DNA from 2 places in the Janthinobacterium svalbardense genome. Region 1 is predicted to be linked to the other one. Evidence: predicted binding sites of a transcription regulator. Region 1 holds the regulator's gene; the other holds the start of a gene.
The links. Region 1 encodes FliA, which starts transcription of late flagellar genes. Its sites were predicted from a motif close to CTAAAGTTTNNNNNNNNNNNGCCGNTA; they were not measured.

Region 1 (11,044 bases):
TGCCCAGTCCGTATTGCGCCTAACCAGGCTGCAGGACTTCACCGGAGTTGATTGATGTCGGAAGACAGCGACGCAGAAAAGACCGAAGCCGCGTCACCGAAGCGCCTCGAGCAGGCGCGTGAGGAAGGCGACGTTCCGCGATCGCGTGAAGTGGCCACGTTTACGGTGTTGATGGCGTCCGGCTGCTGCCTGTGGTTTGCCGGTGACGCCATCGTGCGCCGGCTGACGGCCGTCATGGTCTCCGGCCTGACCCTGGACCGGGAGCAAATCCTCAATCCCGACGCGATGATGTTGCGCATCGGCTACGACGTGGGTTCCGTCTTGCTGACTTGCCTGCCGTACGCGCTGGCGATCATGCTCGTCGCCCTTGCTTCGCCCGTGCTGGTTGGGGGCTGGCTGTTCAGTTCCAAGGCATTCACCCCCAATTTTGGCAAGCTCAACCCGATTCGCGGCCTGGGCAATATGTTTTCGAAGAATGCGCTGGTGGAATTGCTCAAGGCCATCGCCAAGACGCTCGTCGTCGGCGTCGTCGCCTGGATGGTGATGCAGCACCAGAAAGACGCCGTGCTGGGCCTGTCGGTCGAATCCTTGCGCGCCGGTTCGGCCCATCTGATCAGCCTGTTGATTACGGCCTTCCTGATGATCGTGGGCGCGCTGGGCCTGATCGCCGCCATCGACGGCCCGTACCAGATGTGGCATTACGCCAACAAGATGAAAATGTCTTTGCAGGAAGTCAAGCAAGAGTCGAAGGAGTCGGACGGCAATCCGCAGATCAAGGCAAAGATTCGCCAGATGCAGCATGAAATGTCGCGCCGCCGCATGATGGCCGACGTGCCGACGGCCGATGTGGTGGTGACCAATCCTACCCACTACGCGGTGGCCTTGAAGTATGGCGAGAATTCGCGTGGCGCGCCGCAGGTGGTGGCCAAGGGTATCGACGAGGTGGCGGCGAAGATCCGCGAACTGGCGGGCGAACACAAGGTCGCCATCCTGGAAGCGCCGGCCCTGGCGCGTGCGCTGTACCAGCACACGGACATCGGCGACGAGATCCCCGAGGCGCTGTATGGCGCCGTGGCCGAAGTGCTGGCGTATGTGTTCCAGCTGCGCAGCTACGGCAGTGGCCATGGCCAGCGGCCCGACAAGCCGAAAAAACTCGACGTGCCGCCCGAGCTCGATCCGCTCGACCCCGCATCGCAGATCAAGGCCGCAGCAGACGCGGCAGACAAGAATAAAGGAAGTACACCATGAACGGCCTGAGATTGCCAGCCTGGCTCAGCGGTATGAGCGGCAACGCCAGCAAGGGTCTCGCCGCGCCGATCATCATCATCATGCTGCTGGCGATGATGGTGCTGCCGCTGCCGGCCTTTATCCTCGACATCTTTTTCAGTTTCAATATCGCGCTGTCCATCATCGTGCTGCTGACGGCGCTGTACACGGTCAAGCCGCTCGACTTCATGGCCTTCCCGACCATCCTGCTGGTGTCGACCATGCTGCGCCTGTCGCTGAACGTGGCGTCCACGCGCGTGGTGCTGACGGAAGGCCATACGGGCGCCGACGCGGCCGGTAAAGTGATTGAAGCGTTCGGTCACTTCCTGATCGGCGGCAACTACACGGTCGGTATCGTGGTGTTCATCATTTTGACCATCATCAACTTTACCGTCGTGACCAAGGGTGCGGGCCGTATCGCCGAGGTGGGCGCCCGTTTCGCGCTGGACGCCATGCCTGGTAAACAGATGGCCATCGATGCCGACCTGAACGCCGGCCTGATCGGCGAAGACGAAGCGCGCCGCCGCCGCACGGAAGTGGCGCAGGAAGCGGAATTCTATGGCGCCATGGACGGTGCCAGCAAATACGTGCGCGGCGACGCCATCGCCGGCATCATGGTCACCGTCATCAATATCATCGGCGGCTTGCTGGTGGGTTTGCTGCAGCACGACATGGGCTTTGCCGACGCGCTCAAGAACTACACCCTGCTGGCCATCGGTGACGGCCTGGTGGCACAGATTCCTTCGCTGATCATTTCCACGGCGGCCGGTATCGTCGTCTCGCGCGTGGCCAGCGACCAGGACATCGGCACCCAGCTGGTGGGGCAGCTGTTTGCGAAACCGCAAGTACTGTATATCACCGCCGGCATCATCGGCGGCATGGGCTTGATTCCCGGCATGCCGAACATGGTCTTCCTGCTGCTGGCCTCCGCGCTGGCCGGCTCCGCCTATCTGATCAGCAAGAAACGCACGCAGGAAAAAGAAGCGGCCGAGAGGCCGGCCGACGTGCCGCAAGCCACCGTGGCGCCCGAGCAGGAAGAAGCTAGCTGGCAAGACATCATGCCCGTCGATACCCTGGGCCTGGAAGTGGGCTACCGCCTGATTCCCCTGGTCGACAAGACGCAGGGCGGCGAATTGCTCAAGCGCATCAAGGGCATCCGCAAGAAATTTGCCCAGGAAGTGGGCTTTCTGGCGCCGCCCGTGCATATCCGGGACAACCTGGAATTGAAGCCGTCCGCCTACCGCATCACCCTCAAGGGCGTGGAAGTGGGCGTGGGCGAAGCGTTTAACGGGCAGTTCCTGGCCATCAATCCCGGCATGGCCAGCGGCGCCTTGCCGGGTGTGGCCACCAGCGATCCCGCGTTCGGCTTGCCCGCCACCTGGATCGACGCCAGCTTGCGTGACCAGGCGCAATCGATGGGCTACACGGTCGTCGATGCGGGCACCGTGGTGGCCACGCACTTGAACCACCTGATCACCTCGCACGCTTCCGAACTGCTGGGCCGCGCGGAAGTGCAGTCCCTGCTCGATCACCTGGGCAAGGATGCGCCGCGCCTGGTGGAAGACCTGGTGCCGAAGATGTTGTCGCTGTCGACCTTGCAAAAGGTGCTGCAGAACCTGCTGGCCGAGGGCGTGCACATCCGCGACATGCGCAGCATCATCGAAACCCTGGCCGAGCATACGGTCAATACGCAAGACCCGAACGAGCTGACGGCGCTGGTGCGCGTATCCCTGGGCCGCGCCATCGTGCAGCAACTGTTCCCCGGTGCCGCCGAATTGTCCGTGATGACCCTGGACAGCCGCCTGGAGCGCCTGCTGATGCAAGCCATGGGCAATGGCGGCGACGGCGCCGGCATCGAGCCGGGCCTGGCCGATACCATCGCCCACCAGGCAGGGCTGGCCGCGCAGCAGCAGGAAGCGCTGGGCCTGACGCCGGTGCTGCTGGTGCCGGCGCCGCTGCGCGCCCTGCTGTCGCGTTTCCTGCGCCGCGCCTTGCCGCAGCTGAAGGTGCTGTCGCATGCGGAAGTGCCGGAAACCAAGACGATTCGCGTCACCAGCCTGGTGGGCGCGCAATAGTCGGCATTGTTAAGACCGCAAACCCAAGCGAAGGGCCGGGGTCGAACCCGATGGGGGAGTGCGTCCCAATGGGGGCGCACTCCGATCGCGAAGCGACGGGTTGCCGCCTTTTTGCTTATTTTTTAATCAATTTCCTGCCGGCAAACTGAATAACGGGTACTTTCCCGTCCTGTTCCTTCGATCATTTCCTCCAAGCATCGCTAATAATGGAAACTGTCCGGGTGATCTGTGTCCATGTGGAAGACAGCACCCAAGCAACAGGAGTCGACGATGGTCACACAGTTCAGCCAATATTGCGCCACCCCCGCCCTGGGAGGCCGGTCATGAATGTGAAGAAATTTACGGGCGCCTCGTCGCGCGATGCGCTGCGCAAGGTGCGCGAAGCGCTGGGTCCCGATGCCGTGATCCTGTCGAACCGCCAGGCCGATGGCGTGGTGGAAATCCTCGCGCTGGCCAATGACGATGCCGCTTCGCTGGCGTCGCCGCCGGCCGCGTCCGAAATGTCCCAGCCCCGTCCCCAGTTGCAGACCCAGTTCGCCACGCCGCAGCGTCAGGCTGCCCCGGCCCAGCGCCCGGCTGCGCCACGTCCTGCCGCACCGCGCCAGGCTGCCGGCGAGCCAGTGGACATGGCCCGCATGCAGCAGATGATGGCCAGCGCGCTGGCGCACGTCAAAGAGAACGCCGCCGCCGAGATGAGCGGCATGATGAATGAAATCCGCGCCATGCGCGGCATGATGGAAACCCAGCTGGCGGAAATCTCGTGGGGCTCGACGCAGCAGCGCGAGCCGCAAAAAGCCGTGGTGCTGCGCGAAATGCTGGCCGCCGGTTTCTCGGCCAGCCTGGCGCGCTACCTGATCGACAAGCTGCCCGCCGGCCTCGATGGCGCGCAAAGCATGCGCTGGATCAAGACTGTCCTCAGCCGCAATCTGAATACGGTCGCCAATGAAGACGCCATGCTGGAGCAGGGCGGCGTGTTTGCGCTGGTCGGCCCGACCGGTGTCGGCAAGACCACCAGCACGGCCAAGCTGGCGGCCCGCTGCGTGATGCGCCACGGCCCGGAAAAGCTGGCCCTGATCACCACGGACGCCTATCGTATCGGCGCGCACGAACAGCTGCGCATCTACGGCAAGATCCTCGGCGTGATGGTGCATTCGGTGAAGGATGAAGCGGACTTGCGCATCGCCTTGAAAGAATTGAAGAACAAGCACACGGTGCTGATCGATACGGTGGGCGTGAGCCAGCGCGACCAGATGGTGACGGAACAGGTGGCCATGCTGTCGGGTGCCGGCGCCGACGTGAAACGTTTGCTGTGCCTGAACTCCACGGCGACGCAGGAAACCTTGAACGAAGTGGTGCGCGCCTACCAGGGCAGCGGTCTGGCCGGCTGCATCATGACCAAGCTCGATGAAGCGGCCTCGATCGGCAATGTGCTCGACGTGGTGATCCGCCAGAAACTCAACCTGTTTTATGTGTCGAACGGCCAGCGCGTGCCGGAAGACCTGTACCTGGCCGACCGCGGCTACCTGATCGACCGCGCCTTCAAGCTCAAGCGCGATGCGGCGGCGACGCAGTTTTCCGATGCCGAACTGCCGCTCTTGATGGCGCAAGCGGCCGCCCGCAACAATGAAGCGCGCGGGGTGCGCCTTGGCTAATTTCGATTTCGACCAGGCCGAAGGCTTGCGCCGCATGCTGGCTGGCCCGCAGCCGCGCGTCATGACATTTTTATCGGCCACGCCGCAGGACGACAAGGGCGCCATGCTGGTCAACCTGGGCGCCTCGCTGGTCTACGGCGGCAATGACGTGCTGCTGCTCGACGCCAGCGGCGGCAGCGACGGCGTCGCCGCGCGCCTGGGACTGGCGCACGGTGCCAGCCTGCGCGACGTGGCGCGCCAGCAGTGCGCCTTGAACCAGGTCATCCACCAGGTGCCGCAAGGCTTCGGCGTGGCCAGCCTGGGCGCGCGCAACCACCTGATGGACAGCATGGACTATGCGGGCGAGGAAGAACTGCGCCGCCTTGGCAAGACCTTCGAGGTGCTGGCGCGCCAGAGCGGCATCGTGCTGGTCGACGGCATCATGGCCGACGCGGGTGCATGCTTCCCCGTGCCGCTGATGGCCTCGTCCGATATCGTGGTGCAAGTGTCGACCAGTGCCACCTCGATCAAGGCCGCGTACTGCCTGATCAAGCGCCTGAGCCAGGAGCTGGGACGTCGTCCGTTCGGCATTCTCGTCACCGGCGCTTCCGAATCCGAGGCAAAAGTGGTATACGATAATATGGCGCAGGCGGCGAGCCGCTACCTGGCCGTGAAACTGACCTCGATGGGGTCGGTACCTGCCGATGAGTATCTGCACCGCGCGGCGCGTCTGGGCCGCAGCGTGGTCGATGCCTTTCCGCTGGCGGGAGCCTCGGTGGCGTTTCGCGGACTGGCCGAGCGGCTGGCCCGTTCGGCGGCGCCGGTGCTCGGTGGCACCTTGTACCAGACGGGGAGCCCGCACCAGTTCAGCGTCTGAATCCATCATCAGCACACGATAGCAGTTAAAACAATAAGCAGCCTATGTACACGGTCAAAGGGAAATCGAACAAGGACTATTTGCTGACGGAGCACATTCCGCTGGTGAAGCGTCTGGCGCACCATATGAAGGCGAAATTGCCGCCTTCGGTCGAGGTCGATGACCTGATCCAGGCCGGCATGATCGGCCTGCTCGACGCCATCAGCCGCTATGAAGAGACGCATGGCGCACAGTTCGAGACGTATGCCGTGCTGCGTATCCGCGGCGCCATGCTCGACGAATTGCGCACCAGCGACTGGCTGCCGCGCAGCATGCGCCAGAACATGCGCAAGATCGAAGAGGCGATGAGCATTTTGCAGCAGCGCCTGGGACACCCGCCGACGGAGTCGGAAGTGGCAAAATTGCTGAAAATGTCGCTGGTCGACTACCAGGAAATGCTGGGCGACGGCGGCGGCCACCAGTTGCTGTACTACGAAGACTTTCATGACCCGGACGGCAATGACAGCTTTCTCGACCGCCATTGCGTGGACGAGAACAGCGACCCCTTGCGGTCCCTGCTCGATACCGATTTCCGGCAATCCGTGATCGATGCCATCGACGCGCTGCCGCCACGCGAGAAAATGCTCATGGGCCTGTACTACGAAGAAGAGCTGAACCTGAAGGAGATCGGCGCGGTGATGGGCGTGTCCGAATCGCGCGTCTCGCAGCTGCATACCCAGGCCGTCGCGCGCCTGCGGGCAACCTTGAGGGAGCTGGCGTGGACTGGTCCAGCGTAATCGGGCTGGCGCTGGCGCTGGCCGGCCTGCTGGTCGGCCAGGCACTGGAAGGCGGCAAGATGGCCTCCCTGCTGCAGCCGGCCGCCTTTGCCATCGTGGTCATTGGCACCTTCGGCGCCGTGCTGCTGCAAACGCGGCTGCGCACCTTCGTGCGCGGCCTGGAAATGCTGCGCTGGGTCTTCCTGCCGCCAGCCGACACGCGTGCCGCGCTGGCGCGCGACATCGGGCAATGGAGTTTGACGGCGCGCCGCGACGGCCCGCTGGCGCTCGAACGCCTGATGGAAAACACGGCCGACCGCTTCAATGCCAAGGGCTTGCGCATGATCGTCGACGGCATCGCGCCCGACAAGCTGCGCCAGTTGCTCGACGTGGAAATCTCCGCCTACGAGATGGCCGAACGCCAGGCCGTCAAGGTGTGGGAATCGGCGGCCGGCTATTCGCCCACCATCGGCATCCTGGGCGCCGTGCTGGGCCTGATCCACGTGATGGAAAACCTCACCGACCCGAGTAAGCTGGGCAGCGGCATCGCCGTGGCGTTTGTCTCGACGATTTATGGCGTCGGCCTGGCCAATCTGCTGTTCCTGCCGGTGGCGAACAAACTCAAGGCCATCGTTTCGCGCCGCGTACTGCAGTATGAAATCACGGCCGCCGTGCTGTACGACATCGCCACGGGCGACCACACGCGCATCATCGAAGAGCGCGTGGCCAGCCTGCTGCACGAGCACTGAGCATGATGCGGCGCGCGCGCAGGAAGTATGACGAGGAGCCGGACAACCAGGACCGCTGGCTGATCTCGTACGCCGACTTCATCACCTTGCTGTTCGCCTTTTTCGTCGTCATGTACGCGATTTCGCAAGTCAACGAAGGCAAGTACCGCGTCTTCCAGAATGCCATCGGCCAGGCCTTCAGCCTGGAAAAGGGCGCGCCGCCCATCATCATGGAAGCGCCGCAAGCCATTGCGCTGCCGAACCCCGCCCTGAAACGCCGCACGGAAGCCATCCGCCGCGAGCGCGAACACATGACGCGCCTGGCGCAGGACCTGACGTCCACGCTGGCGCCGCTGGTCAAGGAAGGCAAGGTGCGGGTCACGCAGACGAGCCGCGGCGTGAGCGTGGAAATCAATGCCAGCGTGCTGTTCGATCCGGGCGCCGCAGGGCTGACGATGGAGTCGGACCAGGCCTTGCGCGCCGTGGCCGTGCTGCTCAAGGATGACACGCACGACGTGCAGGTAGAAGGACATACGGATGTGCAGCCGATCAGCAATTCGACCTTTGCCTCGAACTGGGAATTGTCGGCCGCGCGCGCCAGCGCCGTGGTGCGCCTGTTCATCGCCAGCGGCGTGCAAGCGTCGCGCCTGACGGCCGTGGGCCACGCCGACAACATCCCCGTGGCGCCGAACGCAACGCCGGAAGGGCGCGCGCGCAACCGCAGGGTCGCCGTGACGATTTTGTCGGGCATCCCCGAGACGGTGACGGAAGTGCCGACGCCGCCCGTCGCACCGGCACCTGCTCCCGCCAACTGAACCCGGCGCTTGGTACAATCGCGCCTTCTCCCTTTTTATCTCTCCATCATGAAAAGCAGTTCCCTGGGCGGTCTCGTGTATTCCACTGAAACGGGCCGCATGTGTCCCGCCTGCCGCCTGCCGCTGGCGCAATGCGCGTGCAAGGCGCAGGCCAAGGTGGCGCCTGCGGGCGATGGCGTGGTGCGCGTGTCGCGCCAGACCAAGGGCCGCGGCGGCAAGAGCGTCAGCGTGGTGAAAGGCCTGGCGCTGGACGCCATCGCGCTGGCCCTGCTGGGCAAGCAGCTGCGCACGCAGTGCGGCTCGGGCGGCACCGTCAAGGATGGCGTGATCGAAGTGCAGGGCGACCACGTGGACACCATCGTGGCTGCGCTGGCCAAACTGGGCCATCAGGCGAAAAAAGCCGGCGGCTGATCGCCCGCGCCGCGTGCGGCATGCCGCCGCGCACCTGTGGTAACGTGCGCTTCCAGTCCACGCACGCCACTCATGATGAATATCAAGCTCACCGGCATCGCCATCGCCGCTGCCATCGCGGCAGCACTGGCGCTGGCGTACTGGCCCGCACCCGACGGCGGCGCGCCGGAATCTGTGGCTATCGCTGCCGCCAGCGCACCAGCGGGGCGCAGCCTGGAATCGTATTTGCATATCGATGCTTCCGTCCCTGCGGCTGACGCGTCCGTTGTCGTTTCCCTGGTGCAGCGGCTCGAACGCCTGGCCGCCAGCGGCAGGCCGGAAGACGCGTATGCGGCCTACAACCTGCTCGACGACTGCATCGTCTTCCAGCGCGAAAGCCGCTTGCCGGGGCTGGAATTCGAGCTGGGCCGCGAGATGACGGCAGAAGAAAAAGCCGCCCAGCAGCAGCTGTGCGCGGGCCTGACGCAGCGCCAGCGCGACGACCGTCTCGGCTACCTGGCCACTGCCGCGAAGGCGGGCGTGCCGGGCGCCGCCACCCTGTTCCTGTCGGAAGGGCCGTTCGGCGACCGCAGCGCGTTGCGCAACCGTCCCGACGATCCGCTGGTGCAGGCATGGAAGCGGCAAGCCATCGCCCAGCTGACGGCGCAGGCGGATGAAGCTGAACTCTCCAGCGTGGCGACCCTGATGATGACCTACCTGCGCGATGGCGAGATGGTGCAGAAAGATGCGCCGCAAGCGTATGGCTACCTGCTGGCCCTGCGCCTCGTCTACGACGACATCCTCGCTCCCGGCGTCACCAATCCGTATCAGGATGAATACTGGCACTGGCTGCAGGATGAGCTGACCCCGGCGCAGCAGGCTGCCGCCGCAGCGAAGGGGCAAGCCATCGCGGCGAAATTTCGCCAGCATACGGGGCGTCCCGGGCACGGCTGAGCTGGCAAAGCCGCTGCGCCTTGCCGGGGGATAGGCTCTAAATAAGGGACTTAGCCGATGACGACGCGCCGGCTGGCCGTGTTCGTCGTCGGTTGGCCGCTGGGGCCGTAGAAATTGCCGCTCTGGGCCGTGGGGCGCATGGCGTTCAGGGCGCCTTGCGTGTGCAGCATGTGCTTGTTGACCAGCAGGCTGTTAAGCCGGTTCTGTTCTTTCGCTTCGCGCGTGGTGTCGAGCAGGGCTTTCCACAGGGGCGCCGCTTCGGCTTCGCTGGCGCTGATCAGCCAGTCTTCCATGCCCGCTTCGGCGGCCGTGAAACCGGCTGCCGCCAGCGCCTGGTGGCGTTGCGCCGCCAGTTGGCTCAATTGTCCGACGAGTGCCGTCTTGCGCACCGTGAGCTCCGTGATTGCATCGATGTCAGCCGCAACCAGATGCCGCTGTTCTTCTTTCATCAATGCCAGCAATGTGGTCATGAGCTGTTGCTCGTCGCGCAGGCTGGAAAACGGAGTCACTGATTGCATGAGGGAACCTATCTATTTCGTGAGTGCAGCAAGTCCTTGACTGTGTCGAGGAGACCGTCCGCCACTTTTTCAGAGTTGACCTGGAACTGGCCGTCGGCGATCGCCAGTTTGATGCGTTCGACTTTTTTCGTGTCGAACACGGCGCCGCTGCCGGCAGTTGCACTGGCCGCTAATGCCTGTCCTTGCGGCGACAGGCGTACATTGTCCGACGTCGTCGGTGTTGCCTGGGCTTTCTCGGCATTCCGGGCGCCGGAGGTATTCGCGGGCGCCACCGGCAGGCCGGGATTGCTTTTAATGGTGTTATCGGTAATTTTCACAGCGTGATCCTCGTCTGGTCGAAGTCAAAAAACTCCGGGATATGACTTCTTATCGGCATCTTATCCAGGAACTTTAGTGCGCCAGACTACAATATCGCTATCTATCCGCGTTAAAAGGCGACCTCCACCATGCCACCCGCGCGCGCCACGCCGCTGATCTGCTGCCCGCTCTGCGTGCGTACCTGCACCGTCTGGCCATCGCCGGCGCTGCCGATGGCGCGTCCTTCTGATGCCACCTGGAAACCGTTGCCACTTGAAACGACGCGCACCAGCTGGCCTTGCATGACCACCGGTTTGCGGCGCAGGGTATCGAGGCGCATCGGCGTGCCTGGTGGCAAGGAAATATTCGTGCTGGCGCCCACCACCTGGGCCATGTCGGTGGCGATGCCTGCAGGCAATGCCGCCAGGTCGCCCTGCATCGTCACCAGCTGGCTGGCGTCGATGGCTTGCCCTTGTGCCAGCGGCACGGCGCTGGCCACGTAGTCGCCCACGACGGCCACGTTGGCCTGCAAATAAATGGTCCAGTTGGAGGGTGCCGTGCAGCGCACGCCCACGGTAGTCTTGCCCCAGGCACGCGCGCCTGGCGCCATGAACGCTTGCGGCGCGGGGCAGGCGGCCAGGTTCAGGCGCGGATCGACGGCGCCGACGGTGACCGTCACCTTGCCTGGCAAGCCATTGCTTTGCACTTGCAGGAACTGTTCCACGCTGTTGCGTAGCG
Region 2 (11,044 bases), 2.8 Mb from region 1:
GTCCATCGTGCTGGTCACCGTGAGCGGCATCATGATGGCGATCAATACCCTGGTAGCGCATGAAATCGGCGCCGCGCGCCACGACCAGGTGCCGCACATCGTGCGCCAGTCGCTGTGGAAGGCGCTGCTCGTCGGCTTGGTGGCCTGCCTGCTGACGAACATGGCGGCGCTGGTGTTCGACCACCTGATGCTCGAACCTGCGGTGGCGGCCAAGGCCAAGCTGTTCGTGCACATCATCAGCTGCGCACTGCCGCCGTTCGCCGCCTACCGCGCGCTGTACGGCTACAGCACCAGCATCAACCAGACCAAGCCCGTGATGGTCATCGCGCTGGCCGCGCTGGCGCTGAACATTCTCGTCAACTACCTGCTGATCTACGGCCACTGGGGCATGCCGAAGATGGGCGGCGTGGGCTGCGCCGTGGCCACCACCTGCTGCGTGTGGATGATGCTGCTGGCCATGCTGGCCTGGATCAGGATCGCGCCCGCCTACCACGCCACGTATCCCTTCACGCACTGGGAATGGCCGCAGCCGTCATCCATCGGCCCCATGCTGCGCCTTGGCCTGCCCATCGGCGTGACCTACTTTGCCGAAGTGAGCGCCTTTGGCGTCATCAGCCTGCTGGTGGCGCGCTTCGGCGTGATCCAGGTGTCGGCGCACCAGATCGCGCTCAATTTCTCCTCCGTCGTTTTCATGGTGCCGCTCACTTTCGGCATTGCCCTGGTGACGCGCGTGGGCCATGCCGTGGGCGAAGCCAATCTGCGCCGCGCCCGCTTCATTTCGTGGGTGGGCGTGGCCATGTCGCTGACGGCGGCCATCGTCTCGGCCACCGTCATCACCGTCTTCCGCCACCAGATCGCGCAAGCCTATACGTCCGATCCACAGGTGCAGGAACTGTGCGCGCAGCTGCTGCTGTTCGCCGCCCTGTTCCAGCTGTCCGACGCCACGCAGGTGGCCACTTCCTGCGCCATTCGCGGCTACAAGGTGACGCGCCAGCCGATGCTGATCCAGCTGCTGGCGTTCTGGGGTTTCTCGCTGCCCATCGGCTATGTGCTGGGCCTCGCGCCGCAAGGCTTCATCTGGTCGCCGGCCGAACCGATGGCCGCCGCCGGCTTCTGGATCGGCCTCGTCACGGGCTTGACGGTGGCCGCCGTGCTGCTGACCTGGTACTTGAACCGGCTGTCGCTGCAGCGCCTACGCATGACGTATTGAAACAGTGCATTGAACACGGAGCGGCACACAATTTATGCGTACCGCCCTTACTGCTTCGCCATACAAAGCACCGCTGGTCCACTCTTTACACCAAAGTAAAGAAGGCAATTTCCGGATTATTCCGTGGCTGGCCCTATCGCATTAAACGCCGTGCTCTGGTATCGTTTGCCGTCAAGCATCTGCTTGACCATCCCTTTACCATCACCGAGACACCCATGCGTTTTATTCTTTGTTTTCTGGCCGCGATGGCCAGCGTTCCCGCATCGGCTGAAAAGCTGCCCCTGGAACGCATCCACGCCGATCCGGCGCTGGCCGGCCCCGGCGTGCGCAACCTGAAGGTCTCGCCCGACGGCGAGCGCGTCACGTTCCTGCGCGGCCGCGCCGACAACCAGTTCCAGCTCGACCTGTGGGAATTCAAGCTGAAGGACAAGAGCACGCACCGCCTGGTCGACTCGAAGGCGCTGGTGCCGAATGAAACGATTTCGCCCGAAGAGCAGGCGCGCCGCGAACGCGAGCGCACGGCCAGCCTGAACGGCATTCTCAGCTACAGCTGGTCGCCCGATGGCAAGCAGCTGCTGGTGCCGCTGGCCGGCAATCTGTACCTGGTCGACGCGGCCCGCCCGGACCAGGCGCGCCTGGTCGCCAAGGGCAATGTGCTGGACCCGAAAATTTCGCCGAAAGGCCGCTACGTCTCGTTTGTGCGCGACCAGAACATCCATGTGATCGACCTCAAGACGGGCCAGGAACGCCAGCTGACGACCGACGGCAAGGGCACCATCCACAACGGCGAAGCCGAATTCGTGGCGCAGGAAGAAATGGGCCAGCGCACCGGCTACTACTGGGCGCCCGACGATTCCGCCATCGCCTATAAACGCTATGACGAAGCGCCCGTGCCCGTCGTGCGCCGCTTCGAAATCTTCGCCGACCGCACCGACGTCGTCGAGCAGCGCTACCCTGCCGCCGGCGATCCGAACGCGCTGGTGCAGCTGCTGATCGTCTCGCCGGAGACGGGCGTGCAGCGCCAGGTGAACCTGGGCACGAACCCGGACATCTACCTGGTACGCGCCGACTGGAGCGCTGACAGCAAATCGCTGGTCTACCAGCGCCAGTCGCGCGACCAGAAGACCCTCGATCTGGTGGCTGTCGATGCAGCCACCCTGGCGCAGCGCACCCTGCTGACGGAAACGTCCAAGACCTGGGTCAGCATCCATGACGACCTGCGCTTCCTGTCGAACGGCACCTTCCTCTGGTCGTCCGAGCGCACGGGCCGCAACCATCTGTATTTATACGACATGAGCGGCAAGCTGCTGCACCCGGTCACTTCCGGCGAGTGGGGCATCAACGGCGTGCTGGCCGTAAACCAGAAAAACGGCAAAGTGTTCGTCTCATCGAACCGCGACGCCGTGATCGACAAGCAGACCTACGCCCTGGCCCTGGACGGCAGCACGGCCGGCAAGCCGCAGCGCGTGACGAAAGCCGATGGCTGGCACGACACGACGTTCTCGCGCAATGGTGAAGTCTTCGTCGACACGTATTCGGACCCGGCCACGCCGCCGCAAGTGAGCATCCGCCGCCCGGACGGTTCGATGGTGGGCTGGCTGGAAGAAAACGCGCTCAACGCCAGCCACCCGTATTTCAAGTACAAGGCCGATCACCTGCCGACGGAGTACGGCACCCTGAAAGCCAACGATGGCCAGACCTTGCACTATTCGATCGTCAAGCCGTCAAACTTCGACGCGACCAAACGCTATCCCGTCTACCTGTCGACGTATGGCGGCCCGCACTCGCAGCACGTGGCTCGCCGCTGGGGCAACAACTTCGACCAATACATGGCGCAGCAAGGCTTTGTCGTCTTCCGCCTGGATAACCGGGGATCGTCGCGCCGCGAGCGCGCCTTCACGGACGCCATCTACCATAACCTTGGCGCGGCCGAAGTGGCGGATCAACTGGTCGGCATAGCCTGGCTGGGCCAGCAAAGCTTCGTCGACGCGAAACGCATTGGCGTGTTCGGCTGGAGCTACGGCGGTTTCATGACCCTGCGCCTGCTGTCGGCAGCATCCGACAAGATCGCCATGGGCGTCTCGGTGGCGCCCGTGACCGACTGGTCGCTGTACGACACCCACTACACGGAGCAATTCCTCGGCATGCCGAAGGAAAACGTGGATGGCTACAAGGCCAGCACGGTGTTCGCCCACCTCGACGGCTTGCAGTCGCCGCTGCTGCTGGTGCACGGCATGGCCGACGATAACGTCTTGTTCAGCAACAGCACGCGCCTGATCGACGCGCTGGTGAACCGCGGCGTGCAGTTCGACCTGATGACATATCCGGGCGCCAAACACGGCATCTCGTCGCGCGCGGGCCAGCGTCACGTGTACAGGAAAATTGAGATGTTCTTCAAGCAGAACCTGATGCAGCCAGCACAGTAAGCTTGCGCTGCATCCAATAAAAAACCGCCGCCTGTCTTGCGACAGGCGGCGGTTTTTTTACATTCGTGCTGCCAGAATTAAGGCTTGCGGGTGATGGTCTCTACTGCATCCTTGACATCGCCAACCTTCTTCTGCACTTTGCCTTCGACCTGGTTTGCCAGGCCCTTGGCTTGCTGTTCTTCGTTGCCGACGACTTTGCCAGCGGCTTCCTGGATTTTACCGCCGACTTCCTTCAGTTTACCTTCGACTTGATCTTTGTTCATGGTGGATCCTCACTGTAGTTGGTACATCTGTTGTCCAGCCCGCAAGGGCCGGTACTGCGGCTCACACGCTGTTGCAAACTGCTTGCTGCGTGTCGATGTGTCCATACTACGCAGTGGCGATCAAAGGCTCTGTACGGTTCCTAACACAGTACCAACATCGTCGATCAGGCCGCCAAATCCTTGCGCCATACGGTGGCCAGCCACGGCTGCTGGTCGCGCGGCAAGCCCGGTGGACGGTAGTACTGCTCGATCAAGGTAAAACCGGCCGCCTGCACGTACGCGGCCCACGTCGCTTCGTCGTGGTAGCTGCCGTAGCGCGCGCCATTCCAGCCTTCCTGGTTCTGCCCGCGCGGATTCGAGCTGAACAGTACGCCACCGGGCTTCAAGCAGGCATACAGGGCGCGCAGCACGCCGGGCAAGGCCGCGCTGGGCACGTGGAACAGCACGGCATTGGCGAACACACCGTCGAAGTGCGCGGCAGGCAGATCGAGGTCGACGAAATCCTGCTGCCACACGGTGCAGCCGCTGTAGGCACGCGCCATCTCGACGAAGCGCGGGCAGCCATCGACGCCCGTGGCGTGATGGCCCATGGCCGTGAACGCCTTCAGGTCGCGGCCGGGGCCGCAGCCCAGATCGAGAATGTCCAGGGGCGCGGGCCGGCCGATGGCGGCCAGCAGCGCGGCGATGTTCTGGCTGACGTCGTGCTCGCGCGTGCCTTCGAAAAACTGCTCGGCGCTGGCATCGTAATGGGCCAAGGTGCGCCCCGTGATGGCGTGGATGGGGTCTTGCTGATCTTGCTGCGGGGTCGGCTTCATGGCGCTCCTGTCATCGATGGGCGCATTTTACGCTGCCGGCCGGCTCCCCGTCCGGCAGCGCTCATGTCTACCAGACGCGCACACGCTGTTGCGGCGCCAGGTACAGCTGCTGTCCCGGCTGGACATCGAAGGCCGGGTACCAGGCGTCGAGGTTGCGCACGGTGGCGGCGCGGTATTGCGCCGGCGCATGGCCATCCGTGAGGATTTGCTGGCGCGCCGCCGCTTCGCGCGCCTTGCTGCGCCAGCTGACGCCGTAGCCGATGAAGAAATCGCGGTCCGCGTTCGCCTGCGCCGGCTTGCCCTGTTGCGACAGGGTGAACGCATCATGCGCGGCCGCCACGCCGGCCAGGTCGGCCAGGTTTTCGCTGAGTGTCAGCTGGCCATTCACGGCCAGGTCGGGAAACGGCTTGTAGGCCGCGAACTGCGCCACCAGCTGCTGGGATGCCGACTGGAAATGCGCCAGGTCGGCCGGCGTCCACCAGTCGCGCAGCTTGCCCTGGGCGTCGAACTGGGCGCCCTGGTCGTCGAAGCTGTGGCTGATCTCGTGGCCGATGGTGGCGCCGATGCCGCCATAGTTGGCCGCATCGGACGCCTGCGGGTCGAAGAATGGCGGCTGCAGGATGGCGGCAGGGAAGTTCAACGCATTTTGCAGCGGCAGGTTGACGGCGTTGACCAGCTGTGCCGGCATGGCCCAGGCCTTGCGGTCGGGGGAATGGCTCAGCTTGGCCAGTTCCTGCCGGTAATGAAACTGTTCCGCCCGCTGCACATTGCCCAGCGCGTCGCCGCGCACCACGCGCAAGCCCGCATAGCTGTCCCAACGCTCGGGATAGCCCACGCCCACGTACAGGGTCTTGAGTTTTTCCTGCGCCTGCGCCTTGGTGGCGGGCGCCATCCAGTCCAGCTTGTCGATGCGGCGCGAGAAGGCGGCGACGATATTCGTCACCATGTCTTGCACGCGGGCTTTCGATTCCGGCGGGAAGTAACGTTCCACGTACAGCTTGCCGACGGCGTCGCTCAAGGCCGCATTCGTCGCCGCCAGCGCCCGCTTGCTGCGCGGCGACTGCTGCGGCGTGCCGCTCAGGGTGCTGCCATAGAAGGCGAAGCGCTGCCCGGCGGCCGCCTTCGGCAGAATCGTGCTGAAATGGTTGATGGCGTGGAAGGCCAGGAAATCCTTCCACGTGGCCAGCGGCACGCTTGCCACCAGCGCGGCGCTGCCCGTCATGGCCGCCGGGTGCCAGACGATGAAATCCGTCTGCTGGCTCAGCCCTGCCGCCTGGAAGAAGGCTTTCCAGTCCAGGCCCGGCGCCTTGCTGGCGAAGTCGGCGGCACGCCAGGCGTTATTGCCCTTGGCCACATCGGCCGAATCTTCGCGGCTGGCGTGACTGGCGGCAATCTGCTGCTCCAGCGCAAACACGCGCGCGGCGCGGGCCGGCGCATCGCTGTAGCCGGCCTGCTTGAGCATGGCGGCGATATGCGCCTGGTAGCCCGTGCGCAAGCCCTGCATGCGCGCGCTGTCGCCCTGGTAGAAGGCGCGGTCCGGCAAGCCCAGCCCGCCCTGCAGCAGATAAGCCACATTGCGTGTGGTGTCGTTCAAGTCTTGCGCCACCCACAGGCCGAACAGGTTTTCCGTATGAAAATTGGTGGCGTTGAGCGGATCGACATCGGCGCGCAAGCTCTCGCCCAGCGCACGGGCCAGCCCTGCCTGGTCACGTATGCCATCGATCTTCTTGAGCAACGGCTTGATCGGCGCCCAGCCTTTCGCTTCGATAGCCGCTTCATCCATCCAGGAACGGTAAAAATCGCTGACCTGACGCGCGCAGGCATCCGCCTGTGGTGCCGCCGCCAGGCCTTCGACGAGGCCGATGATGCGCTCGTTGGTCGCGTTGGCAAGGATGGCGAACGAGCCCCAGCTGCTGCGGTCGGCGGGAATTTCCGTGCTGCGCAGCCAGTCGCCATTCACGTAGTCATAGAAGTCGTCACCAGGCAAGACTTTGACGGGGACAGCGGCAGTGGCGCCGGCGGCCTGGCCGTGCGCCTGGGCCGGCAAACCGGCCAGCGAGACGCCGGCCAGGGCGAGGACGATGGCAGCCTGGACTGGCGTCCGGGACCAGGAAAAACGCAAACTGTGCATGGCGATCCTTTCGATGAAAACAAGAAAATCATAGCCTGAAATCATACCTTTTTTGAGCCCAAAAACCGTCCCCAAACTTTTTTTCATGCGGACAAAAAATCGGCTTATAGTTGCACGACCCCGTGCCGCGTGTACGCCAAAGGAGATTGCCATGCAACTGGAAGCGCTGTTCCAGCAACCCCACGCCCTGCCTGTCGCCCCGAAGATCGTCAATGAACTGGTGCGCAGTTTCGACAACCCCGCCATTGCCACCGAAGACATCGCGCGCCAACTGGGAGCGGACCCGGTGCTGAGCGCCAAGCTGCTGCGGCTGGCCAACTCGGCCTATTACCACGTCTCGCGCAGCGTCGGCACGGTGGAAGACGCCGTGCTGATGCTCGGTTTTGTGACCGTGCGCACCCTCGTCATCAGCTCGGGCCTGGTCAGCGGCTACAAGACCGTGCCCGGCCTGGATCTGCCGCAGTTCTGGCGCTACAGCCTGCACAGCGCCGTGTCGGCCCGCTGGATCGCCAGGCAGACGGGCGACAACCAGGACCTGGCGTTCACCGTCGGCATGATGCATGCAATCGGTCAACTGGTGATCCATGCCGCCATGCCCGAGCAAGCCATGCAGCTCGACAAGATCGCGCCGCCGCTCGATGCGCGCCGGCTCGATGCGGAACGGGTGTCGCTGGGCTATGACTATGCGCAAGTGGGTGCAGAACTGACGCGCCGCTGGAAGTTCCCCGCCACCTTTGCCGAGGCCATCGCCGCCTTTCCAGATCCGCTGGCCAAAGCGCCCTTGAACCGCCTGGCCGCCATCGTGCACCTGGCCGCCTGGCGCGCGCGCATCGATGAAAACCAGTTGAGCAATGAAGAAATCATCGCCTGCTACCCCAGCGACGTGGCTGAAGCACTGGGTTTACCGCCCTCGGTGCTGGTGGACAAGATGCCGCCGCCTGCCGAACTGAGCGCTGGGCTGGAAGAACTCGTCAAATAAACCGCTCGCGGCCGGAATCGTCACCCCAGCATCCATGCGGGTTTTGCGGGCGATTCCGGCGGCCAGCCAAAACCATACACATTATTTTTACTTTTTTTTCAAAAACACCCTCAAGTTCCCGCTGAACCTGCCGCTAATCTGGACAAGCGGTAATCCATTCACTAGTTACGGGTGTGCTCATGACCTCCAACGACGTTCTCTCGATGTATGAAAATATTGCAGGAATGACCAACAAAATGGTCGTGGCCGCACGTTCGAGCGACTGGGATGGCCTCGATACCCTGGAAAACCAGTGCGCCAGCGCCGCCAGCGCGACCTTGACGGGCAGCATGCCTGCCCAGGTCGGCGCCTCGCGTTTGCGCAAGATCGACTTGCTCAAGCAAATCCTGGCGAATGACCGCGAAATCCGCGCCATCACGGAACCGTGGATGACGCAGCTGTCGAATTCCATGCCAGGATCGCACGCTCGCATGTAATTCAATATGCAAGCTTGCCACGCCAGAAACGATAAAAGCACCCTCGGGTGCTTTTTTTACGTCTGCCGCCGTGCCGGGGAGCGCGCCATCTGCGGCACTCAAAAAGCAAGGAGGGAAAATTTGGAAGGCGAACCCCAGGTATCTCCTGGCGTCGCCTCGCTGCCGGTTGCATCCGGCGTTCGCGAGCACATCGTCGGCATCGCAAACCGCTTCCAGACCCAGGCGTTTATGCAACGCTACACCTGTTTTGCCGCGCCACACTATCGTTGGTGACTGCGACAGGCTGGGACTGTTTTGTCGTAGAGCAAGTCCACTGAGTTAATCATATCACCATCTTTGAAAAATAGGCAACACGATAGCCAGGTACTTTCTGTATTTTTTGAATATCTTTTTTTATATCAAATTTTTAGCGCGGTCTTGCAGCAGCATTAACGCGAGAACGGCTCCGCTTCCGCGTCGGCCACGTCCTCCCCCACCGCCTCCGTCAGCACCGGCACTTCTTTCTTGCGGCCGAACGGCTTGCGCAGCAGGACCCAGTACTTCGACGGCGCGCCCGGCCCCGCCGCTTGCTTGCGCTTGCGCACGACATACACGATGAGCGCCGTCAACAACAGGAAGGCCAGGGTGCCGATACCGAGCCACAGCAAGCCGTTGCCGCCCGTTTTCTTTTCCTTGTCGGCTGCCGGCGCCGCGTGCAGGGGCTGAGGCTTGGCATGGGGCGCCTCCGCAACGACTGACGCTGCGGCAGACGGAACGGCGCCAACGGCGGCGGGCAGCGCCAGCGCTTTTTGCAAGGCGCCGATCTTGCCTTCCAATTCACCAAGCTTTTCATTCAGGGCCGCGTTTTTCTCATCCAGCGCCACGCACGCTTGCGCCTGCCCAGCATCCGCCTGGGGCGCGCAGGCGGCCACGGGCGCCCTGGCGCGGCGCAACGGCAGTGGGCGCAGCGCCGGGGCAGCCGCCATGGGCGCGGCGCGCGGCGGCACAAACACGCGCTTCGGACGCACCAGACCCTCGGCGCGCGCGCGGGCTGCCAGCGCGGCGGCATCGGGCGGCGGCGCGCCGGGCGCAGCGCGCGGCAGCGGCACAGGCACGGGCGCCGGAATGACGGGCCGGACAGGCGCACTGGCAGCGGCGGCGGCAGTGACAGGTGGCGCCGGCGTCAGCCACAACGTACCGAGGCGCACGAGGGCGCCGCTACCATTGCCCAGTAACAAATACAAATGCACATGCCCCGCCTGGATCGCTTGCCGGGTAGTCACGCGCACATACTGCCGCCCACCCCGCTCCAGCGGGCTGATCGTCAAGGTTTGCAAGGCCGGGTCCATGCCGATGCCGCCGCCCCGGTACACATCGGGCGAGGCCAGGCGCACGCTTACGCCGTTGACATCTTCGGGCGCCAGAGCCGTCAATTCAATCTCGGCCAGCAAGGGCTGCCCCACATGCGACAGCACCGCCATCTCGCCCAGTTCGGCCGCCATCACGGGCGGCAAGGCCAGGCTGGCGGCGGCGCACGCGATCAGGGACCAACGAGGAACAATGCTGCTTTGCATGGACTGATCGCTTTGATAACAAGATAGGAAGGGGAGCTCGTCTCTCTTTAACGGCAGGAAATCGCAAAAATATAGATGGGCCATGGCAAAAATGATGCAATACAGCATCATCCTGTGTCTTTTTGACGTCTGGAGTACACTCGATCCACCTCCATCGATGAAAGGGATGCCATGAGTAGCAGAATCGAACGCGACAGTTTCGGCCCGATCGACGTACCCGCCGACCGGCTTTGGGGAGCGCAAACACAGCGCTCGCTTGAGCACTTCCATATCTCCACGGAAAAGATGCCGCCTGAACTGATCGCCGCCCTGGCCACCGTCAAGCGCGCGGCCGCCCACGTCAACCTGGACCTGGGCCTATTGGATGGCAAGAAGGCCATCGCCATCACGCAAGCGGCCGACGAAGTGCTGGCCGGCAAGCATGACGCAGAATTCCCGCTGGCCGTCTGGCAGACGGGCTCTGGCACGCAAAGCAATATGAACATGAATGAAGTGCTGGCCAACCGCGGTTCCGAGCTGATCGGCGGCTTGCGGGGAGAGGCGCGCCTGCTGCACCCGAACGACGACGTCAACCTGGGCCAGTCCTCGAACGACATCGTTCCCACCGCCATCCATGTGGCGGCCGCCCTGAGCGTCGCCAACACGGTCCTGCCGCCGCTGCGCCAGCTGCGCGCGACGCTCGACGCGAAAGCCACGGAGTTTGCCGACATCGTCAAGATCGGTCGCACGCATTTGCAGGATGCCACGCCCTTGACCCTGGGCCAGGAATTTTCCGGCTATGTGGCGCAGCTGGAGTTTGCCGAGCACATCATCACGGCAGCGCTGCCGCCGCTGCTGCAACTGGCCGCCGGCGGCACGGCCGTGGGCACGGGATTGAATGCCCACGTGGAATTTGCCGGCCGCATTGCCGCAGAACTGGCGCGCCTGACGGGCCAGCCATTCGAGACGGCCAGCAACAAGTTTGCCGCCCTGGCCGCCCATGATGCCTTGGTAGCCGCCCATGGCGCGCTGAAAACCCTGGCCACGGCGCTGATGAAAATCGCCAACGACGTGCGCTGGATGGCGTCCGGTCCCCGTTCCGGCCTCGGTGAAATCACCATCCCTGAAAACGAGCCAGGCAGTTCCATCATGCCGGGCAAGGTCAATCCCACCCAGTGCGAAGCACTGACCATGCTGTGCTGCCAGGTGTTC

Region 2: the regulator FliA is predicted to act here: its motif matches at 7,934-7,960, upstream of CNX70_RS07635 (flagellar protein FliT).

What each region holds. Positions count from the first base shown of each region.
Region 1 is NZ_CP023422.1:5,256,354-5,267,397, reverse strand. Features, by position in the region: gene flhB (flagellar biosynthesis protein FlhB) at 55-1,248, shown strand; gene flhA (flagellar biosynthesis protein FlhA) at 1,245-3,341, shown strand; gene flhF (flagellar biosynthesis GTPase FlhF) at 3,665-4,993, shown strand; gene CNX70_RS23445 (MinD/ParA family ATP-binding protein) at 4,986-5,849, shown strand; gene CNX70_RS23440 (RNA polymerase sigma factor FliA) at 5,894-6,625, shown strand; gene CNX70_RS23435 (flagellar motor protein) at 6,607-7,353, shown strand; gene motD (flagellar motor protein MotD) at 7,359-8,147, shown strand; gene CNX70_RS23425 (translation initiation factor Sui1) at 8,196-8,558, shown strand; gene CNX70_RS23420 (hypothetical protein) at 8,631-9,491, shown strand; gene CNX70_RS23415 (flagella synthesis protein FlgN) at 9,542-10,009, opposite strand; gene flgM (flagellar biosynthesis anti-sigma factor FlgM) at 10,018-10,326, opposite strand; gene flgA (flagellar basal body P-ring formation chaperone FlgA) at 10,437-11,044, opposite strand, start outside.
Region 2 is NZ_CP023422.1:1,749,854-1,760,897, reverse strand. Features, by position in the region: gene CNX70_RS07665 (MATE family efflux transporter) at 1-1,210, shown strand, start outside; gene CNX70_RS07660 (S9 family peptidase) at 1,426-3,636, shown strand; gene CNX70_RS07655 (CsbD family protein) at 3,714-3,899, opposite strand; gene CNX70_RS07650 (class I SAM-dependent methyltransferase) at 4,064-4,714, opposite strand; gene CNX70_RS07645 (M13 family metallopeptidase) at 4,782-6,845, opposite strand; gene CNX70_RS07640 (HDOD domain-containing protein) at 6,997-7,824, shown strand; gene CNX70_RS07635 (flagellar protein FliT) at 8,004-8,300, shown strand; gene CNX70_RS28065 (hypothetical protein) at 8,421-8,573, shown strand; gene CNX70_RS07630 (type IV pilus assembly protein FimV) at 8,729-9,853, opposite strand; gene fumC (class II fumarate hydratase) at 10,025-11,044, shown strand, end outside.